Regions from separate parts of the Lysinibacillus sp. NPDC097279 genome, predicted to be linked through region 1. Evidence: a T-box and tRNA genes for the amino acid it is inferred to sense, from the RefSeq annotation. Region 1 holds a T-box; the other holds one or more tRNA genes.

Region 1 (4,207 bases):
GCCAATTTCATTATTCGTCATTCAACCTGCACTTGATTTACTACTATCGTTGTCAGACATTTGATTTCTTATATTTATTTTTACCATTTTTTCTACATAACGTCAATATTTCCAGGAATTCCTCATTAAATTGCTTAAATCAGACATTACATATTTTTAGGAGCGTTAATGCCTAGAAGAGCTAACGAATCTTCTAGAATCATTGCTACACAATGACATAAAGCTAAACGAGAACTTTGTCCATCATCATTCGATAATATCTTATTAGTTGCATAATATTTATTGAACGATCGTGCTAATTGTAAAGCATATTTAGCAACTACTGACGGATCAGCTTGTTCATAAGCAATAGTAATAACGCGAGGATATTGTTCTAGTAATAGAATGACTGGCCATGCCTGCACGCCTACTGGTTGATAAGTCATCTCCCCCAGTTGCCCATTCGCTTTTTCTAAAATAGAAAAAATACGAGCATATGTGTATTGAATATAGGGTCCTGTCTCACCTTCAAATTGCATCATTTGCTCGATTGAAAACTCAATATCATGTAAGCGATAATTTTTTAAGTCGTTGAAAATCACAGCACCGACACCAACTTGCTTCGCTACTTCTTCTTTATTTTGTAAATTAGGATTTTTCATTTCAATATTTTGTTTTGCTGTAGCAATTGCTTCAGTCAACACATCATTGAGTAACACAATCTTGCCTTTACGCGTTGACATTTTTTTGCCCTCTTTTAGAATCATCCCAAAAGCTACATGACATAAATTACTTGCCCAATCGTAACCCATTTTCTCCACTACATTAAATAACTGCTTGAAATGAAGCGTTTGTTCATGTCCTACAACATAAACTATTTTTTCAGGATGATACTGTTGAATACGATAAAAAGCTGCTGCTAAATCACGCGTAGCATATAGTGTAGCACCGTCTGTTTTAGTAATAATACAAGGAGGCATTTCCTCTTTCTCTAATTCAACTACATATGCACCTTCAGAAAGTGTAAGTAATCCTTTTTCTTGTAATTCATTTACTACCGTGTGCATTTTATCATTATAGAAAGCTTCACCATCATATGCATCAAATTGAATGCCAAGAAGCTGATATAGTGTTTTGAATTCTTCTAACGATACTTCTCTAAACCAATGCCAAAGCGCAAGTGCTTCTTCGTCCTTATCCTCTAACGCTTTAAATGCAACACGCGCTTGCTCAATTAAAGTAGTATCTCGCTCTGCCTCTTCATGAAACTTTACATAGATTTTCAATAATTCCTCAATTGGTGCAGCTTCAATTGTTTGCTGATGTCCCCATCGTTTATACGCAACAATTAATTTTCCAAACTGTGTTCCCCAATCACCTAAATGATTAATACGAATAGCGTTATAGCCATTTTTCTCAGCGATATTGGCGAGTGCATTACCAATAACAGTTGAACGTAGATGCCCCATGGAAAAGGGCTTCGCAATATTAGGAGAAGAAAAATCGAACACAACATTCCCTTTTCTCGTTAAACTTGTGCCATATAAATGTTGCTCTTTCAAAATTTGCTTTAATACTTGTTGTGTAATGATGTGTTGATTTAAAAATAAATTGACATATCCGCCGACTATTTCAATCGACTGAATCACATCACACGTTAAGTTTTTTTGAATATTAGATGCAATTAGTTGAGGAGATTGCCCGAGCTTTTTAGCCAGTTTAAAACATGGTAATGAAAAATCACCAAGGTCTACATGTTTAGGTTTTTCAAGTAATTTTTCAATCTCTTCTACTTCCACTTGATTATTTAACGCACTAGCAATACTTTTTGCAATTTGTAAATTCATGTACTTATTCCCCCTTTTATATAAAAAAAAGCCCTCGTCTCAATTAAGAGACGAGAGCATAGATTCCCGTGGTACCACTCTAGTTGCCAAAATTATGACCACTTTCTGTTGATAACGAGGTGACTCCCCGATATTCCCTACTTATATTTCGGGAAATTTCTCCAAAGTGCGTTTCATTCAAATAGACTGCATTAGGCTCACACCATCCCTAATTCGCTTTGCAGCACAAAATGAACTACTTTCTTTTTCATAGAATTTAACAACTATTGATTTTGGAATATTCTATATTATCCAATCTTGAAAGTCAACTACATCTATATATTTTCTTAAAAAGTGATTAATTGTATCTTTATTCAATGAAAAACAAGTAATTTGTACTATTAATTGTGCTATATAGTACTGAACTATGAGCGGTAAACGTTGATGTCATAATGTTTATAGACTATGGAACATATTTCATGATATACTAGAGCCATTGTGAAAAAAGGAGGAACTTGCATGATTCAAGTAAGTAATGTAGGTCTTCGCTATGGCGATCGTAAACTATTTGAAGACGTAAATATAAAATTCACACCAGGTAATTGCTACGGTTTAATCGGGGCAAACGGTGCAGGAAAATCAACATTCCTAAAAATACTTTCTGGTGAAATTGAAGCACAAGAAGGTAATGTATCAATGGGTAAGGACGAACGCTTATCTGTCCTTAAACAAAATCACTTCGAATACGATGAGCATACAGTGCTTGATACGGTGATTATGGGTAACAAACGCCTATATGACGTAAAAAATGAAAAAGATGCAATTTATGCAAAAGAAGATTTCTCTGATGAAGATGGCATGCGTGCTGCTGAATTAGAAGGTGAATTTGCAGAGCTAAACGGTTGGGAAGCAGAATCAGAAGCTGCAACATTATTAAACGGTTTAGGCATCTCAGATGATCTTCACTACATGTTAATGGGTGATCTTGAAGGTTCTGACAAAGTCAAAGTATTATTAGCACAAGCATTATTCGGTCAACCAGATGTACTATTACTGGATGAGCCTACCAACCACCTTGACTTAAAAGCAATTCAATGGTTAGAAGAATTCCTAATTAACTTTGAAAATACAGTTATCGTCGTATCCCATGACCGTCACTTCTTAAACAAAGTATGTACACATATTGCGGATCTTGATTTCTCAAAAATCCAATTATATGTAGGGAACTATGATTTCTGGTATGAATCTTCTCAATTAGCACAAAAAATGGCGCAAGACCAAAATTCTAAAAAAGAAGAAAAAATTAAAGAATTACAAGCGTTTATCGCTCGTTTCTCTGCCAATGCATCAAAGTCAAAACAAGCAACATCACGTAAAAAAATGTTGGATAAAATCGAGCTTGATGACATTAAACCTTCTAGCCGTAAATATCCATTCATCAACTTCCAAATCGGCCGCGAAATCGGTAATGATGTATTAACAGTTGATGGTCTTACAGCAAGTCAAGATGGTCAAACTTTATTTAAAGACATTCGTTTCTCAATGAATAAAGATGATAAAATCGTTTTACTTGGTAGCCCAATGGCTAAAACAGCTCTTCTTGATATCTTAATGGAAGATAAAGAAGCTGATGCTGGTACATTTAAATGGGGTGTTACAACATCTCAAAGCTATTTCGAAAACGATCACGATAAATACTTTGAAGGTTCAGAAAAGTCTTTAGTAGAATGGCTACGTCAATATTCACCTGACGATGAAACAGAAAGCTTCCTACGTGGTTTCTTAGGTCGTATGCTATTCTCTGGTGAAGAAGTGAAAAAATCTCCTTCTGTATTATCTGGGGGAGAAAAAGTGCGTTGTATGCTTTCAAAAATGATGCTAGCAACAGCCAACGTCATTTTACTAGATGAGCCAACAAACCACCTTGATCTTGAATCAATCCAAGCACTAAATGAAGGCTTAATCCGCTTTAAAGGTGCCATGATTTTCACATCTCATGACCATCAGTTCATTCAAACAATTGCAAACCGTGTCATTGAAATCCGTGAAGATGGTTCAATTTTAGACAAACAATTAACATATGATGAGTTTTTAGAGTGGAAAGATAGCCAAGGCTTAAACTAATCCAATCGTAAATTAAGCTCCCCCGTTCACTCGGGGGAGCTTTTTTCTAAGTAGAATGAAAAAACAGCAAATACTTTTCGTATTTGCTGTCTGTTGCTATTTTTGCATTTCTTTTGTTGGTCCAAGTACACCTGGAACTGGTAAGCCAGCTTGACGTAATAATACTGTCATTTGACCACGATGATGTGTTTGGTGGTCAATTAGTGCACGTAATAATGCGCCTCGAGTAATCGGTCCGTTAAAACCATTTACTTCCTCCAGTAAATCTTCATTTGACA
Region 2 (4,207 bases), on a different contig from region 1:
ATGGGATTAGAGGTTATTAAACGTGATATTGCAACCATTCGACCAGATGGGACAGTGCGCCATAATGCTGCAAATGTGGCACAATGGCTTGTGGATTATGCAAAAATCTTACCGAAAAAGTAAGGAAGCCAACAATAGAGTCCTAAAGAATGCTTGTTGTATATGGTAAGATGAACATATACATAGAAATAAAGGTCGAAAGGAGGGCGTAATATGTCATTTGCTTCAGAAACGAAAAAAGAGCTGACGCAAGTAGAAGCGGACGATTATTGTATGAAAGCAGAAGTATCTGCATTAATTCGTATGAATGGTTCATTATCTTTTGCAAACAAGCAACTTAGTTTAGACGTACAAACCGAAAATGCTGCGATTGCAAGAAGGCTTTACACTATTATGAAGAAGTTGTATCCATATAACGTAGAGCTACTTGTACGTAAGAAAATGCGTTTGAAAAAAAATAACGTGTATATATGTCGTGTGCGAGAAGGGGCGCGGGAGTTACTTATTGATTTAGCGATAATATCGGATGATTTCCAATTCAATCACACAATTTCTAAAGAGCTTATAAAAAAGAGTGGCCATAAAAGAGCTTACTTACGTGGAGCATTTTTAGCAGGTGGCTCGGTAAATAACCCAGAAACGTCTGCCTATCACTTAGAAATTTATTCTTTGTATAAAGAACACGGTGAAGCATTAATGGATTTAATGAATGAATTTGAGTTAAATGCAAAAACAATTGAACGAAAGAAGGGCTTTGTGACATACTTAAAAGAAGCGGAAAAGATTTCCGATTTTTTAAACATTGTCGGAGCTCATCAAGCGATGATGAAATTTGAAGATGTTCGCATACTACGCGATATGCGAAATAGTGTTAATCGTATTGTAAACTGTGAAACAGCAAACTTGAATAAAACAATCGGTGCTGCACTGCGCCAGGTAGAAAATATTCGCTTTATTGAAAATTCAGTAGGGCTGGATCAGTTGCCTGAAAAGCTTCGTGAAATTGCACGCTTACGTGTGGAATATCAAGATGTGACGTTAAAAGAACTTGGTGAAATGGTATCAAGTGGAACGGTTAGCAAATCAGGCGTTAATCATCGATTGCGTAAAATAGATGAAATAGCAGATGCACTAAGAAGAGGTGAAAAAATAGGCGGTTAAGCTTTCATACAAAAGACAGAAAGCAAGTGCAATCGCTTATTGTTCTTCTGCTGTAAAGTGCGGTAATATAAAACTAAGAGACGAACGGTAGTGAAGGAGAGAATTGCGAATGACTGAGAAAACAGTCCAGGTAAAATTAAAATTAGGACTTCAAGCTAGACAAGCGGCTTTGTTTGTACAGGAAGCAAATCGTTTTAGTGCTGATATTTTTCTTGAAAAAGATGAGAAAAAAGTAAATGCCAAATCCATTATGGGTGTAATGAGCTTAGCGATTGCTAAAGGTACGAAGGTTGTTTTAAGCAGTGAAGGTAGCGATGCAGAGCAAGCGGTTACATCATTAGCTGCTCTTATTGAAAAAGAAGACTAAATAAAAAACCCTCTAAGTCACCTGGACTTAGAGGGTTTTTAGCATCATCGCCGTTGCTTTCCGCGGGCTATGAGTGCCAGTCACTAGTGCAATTCGAAAGATTCGGAATTGTTTAAGTGCCTGACACACATAAAAAACCCGCTAAGTCATCTGGACTTAGCGGGTTTTTCTAATTAACGTTCGTTACGTACAAAAATGTGGTCGATTAAGCCGTACTCTTTAGCACGTTCAGCTGTCATGAAGTTATCACGATCAGTATCTCGTGAGATGACTTCTAGTGGCTGACCAGTACGTTCAGATAAAATACCATTTAATTTTTCACGAAGGAATAAAATGCGTTTTGCAGCAATTTCAATTTCAGTCGCTTGACCTTGTGCACCGCCAAGTGGTTGGTGAATCATTACTTCTGCATTTGGTAACGCATAGCGTTTACCAGGTTCACCAGCAGCAAGTAGGAACGCACCCATTGATGCAGCCATACCAATACAAATTGTTTGTACTTTTGGCTTGATGAATTGCATTGTATCGTAGATTGCCATACCAGCTGTAATAGAACCACCTGGTGAGTTAATGTAAAGAGAAATGTCTTTATCTGGATCTTCTGCTTCTAAAAATAGAAGCTGCGCAACGATTGAGTTTGCAACGTTGTCATCAATTGCACTTCCTAATAGGATAATACGGTCTTTTAGTAGTCGTGAATAAATGTCATAAGCACGCTCACCACGACTTGTTTGTTCAATAACTGTAGGAATTAAATTCATGTTAAATCCTCCTTAAAAAGCTAAATTCGAATACTTTTACTGAAATCATCCATTATATTTCAGTTGTAACCTTATCATACACATTATAGTCAGGGAAGGTCAAATATTAACGCTGATATTAAGAAATAAAATCCCTAATAAAAATTTTAAATAATAGTTGAATTGTGGACAATAGGTTTGTATAATGGAAAGGTCGTAAGTTAAAGTACAGTACACTATTTTGCAGGTATGCTTCTACAATGAGGGTTATCTACATGATGCTTTACCGTAAAGCCTAAGAGTGAGTACTTTTTTTTTATGTTCAATTGCCCTCGTGGTGTAATGGATAACACGTAAGATTCCGGTTCTTGCACTGGGGGTTCGATTCCCTCCGAGGGCGCCATCTACTGATGAATTGATTTACTTTTATAGCTCGATTCTCCTATTAAGTTGCTTAGCAGCCTGCTTAATGGAGAAAGAGAGGAATATGGTGGAAATCTGTCCCGTAGGCATTATTCCCATTATGATTCCTTTCTAAACCATCAAAAGCAATAACTCCAAAAAGTTTTTTAGTGAACATACTGATCGTGAAGCTAGCATTGCTAGCACAAAAGAAGAATCCTATCTGAGGGGATTCTTTTTTTGTGGTCAAAAATATCTAAATTTAGCATAAAAATCATCTTAATATTGCATAAGTATACATTTTCAGACATAGATATTGTTTTTATTACATAATTTCTCTACGTTTTGTATTATAAAATTAATTATTATGAAAAAATAATCACTTTTATACGAAATCGTATTGTATATCCCCTCTATTGACACTATAATTGACCTAATAGTCTAACATTTCCGAATTGATAAAATTGAATTAGTCGGAAAATATTAATCGTATAGGGGGAAAAACTATGAAAAAACGTTTTTGGACGTTATTAATGGTTGTAGCAGCATTTACGCTAGTACTAGTAGGCTGTGGTGCAAAAGAAGATGCATCTTCTGGTGACGCAGTTTCTGATGGTGGCGGTAAGGACAAAGTTTATAAGGTAGGTACAGAGGCTACTTTTGCACCATTTGAGTCGATTGACGATAAAGGGAATATTGTAGGATTAGATGTCGATATTTTGCAAGCGATTGCAGATGAAATGGGCTTTAAAGTGGAATGGGAAAACATCGGGTGGGAACCTGTATTCCAAACAATTAAAAATGGTGAAACACACATCGGTGCATCGGGGATTACGATTAATGAAGAACGTAAGGCGTCATTTGATTTTACAGAGCCATACTATGAATCTCAATTATTAATCGTAGTTAAAGAGGATTCAGATATTACGTCATTAGCAGATTTAAAAGATAAAAAGATTTCAGTGCAAATAAATGCCACTGGTCATATGGCTGCAAAAAAATTACAAGGTGATGCAAGCACAAACATTATGGCATTTGAAAGCCAACCTGTTGCTATTCAAGAAATGTTAAATGGGAACGTTGATGCAACAATTGGTGATAATGCAGTTATTTATGAATATATTAAAGCTAACCCAAAAGCAAAACTTAAAGTAGTTGAAGATGATGCATTTGAAAAAGAATACTACGGCTTTATGGTGAAAAAAGGTAATACGGAATTATTAAACCTATTGAATGAAGGTCTACAAAAAATTAAAGACAATGGTAAATTAAAAGAAATTACTGGTAAGGACTTTAAGTAATGGATGATGCCGTTAGCCTAATCATGCTAGCGGCTCATTTGATTTATTAGCGTATTTAATAGAGAAATTGATAGGGAAAGTAGGGGTTCTAATGGACATCTTTGATTTACGCTGGGACATAGTTTGGAACTACCGTGATATGTTTATCCGTGGTATTGGTATAACAATCATCTTAACACTCAGTGGTTATTTTGGTGGTATAATTTTAGGCTTACTATTAGGTTTAGGGAAAGTAT

What was found. A T-box is a leader RNA that pairs with one kind of tRNA and senses whether it is charged. The one in region 1 lies ahead of argS (arginine--tRNA ligase), so its partner is inferred to be a tRNA-Arg.
Region 2: it has a tRNA-Arg gene. The T-box ahead of argS (arginine--tRNA ligase) is inferred to sense a tRNA for this amino acid. The anticodon was not compared.

Annotation. Positions count from the first base shown of each region.
Region 1 is NZ_JBIWDA010000001.1:1,193,852-1,198,058, reverse strand. It holds gene argS (arginine--tRNA ligase) at 147-1,826, opposite strand; T-box leader at 1,870-2,086, opposite strand; gene ACIQ1H_RS06090 (ABC-F family ATP-binding cassette domain-containing protein) at 2,325-3,929, shown strand; gene ACIQ1H_RS06085 (DinB family protein) at 4,026-4,207, opposite strand, start outside.
Region 2 is NZ_JBIWDA010000004.1:263,954-268,160, reverse strand. It holds gene ACIQ1H_RS17250 (gluconeogenesis factor YvcK family protein) at 1-123, shown strand, start outside; gene whiA (DNA-binding protein WhiA) at 214-1,161, shown strand; gene ACIQ1H_RS17240 (HPr family phosphocarrier protein) at 1,271-1,528, shown strand; gene clpP (ATP-dependent Clp endopeptidase proteolytic subunit ClpP) at 1,702-2,289, opposite strand; tRNA gene ACIQ1H_RS17230 (tRNA-Arg) at 2,597-2,671, shown strand; gene ACIQ1H_RS17225 (basic amino acid ABC transporter substrate-binding protein) at 3,177-3,971, shown strand; gene ACIQ1H_RS17220 (amino acid ABC transporter permease) at 4,063-4,207, shown strand, end outside.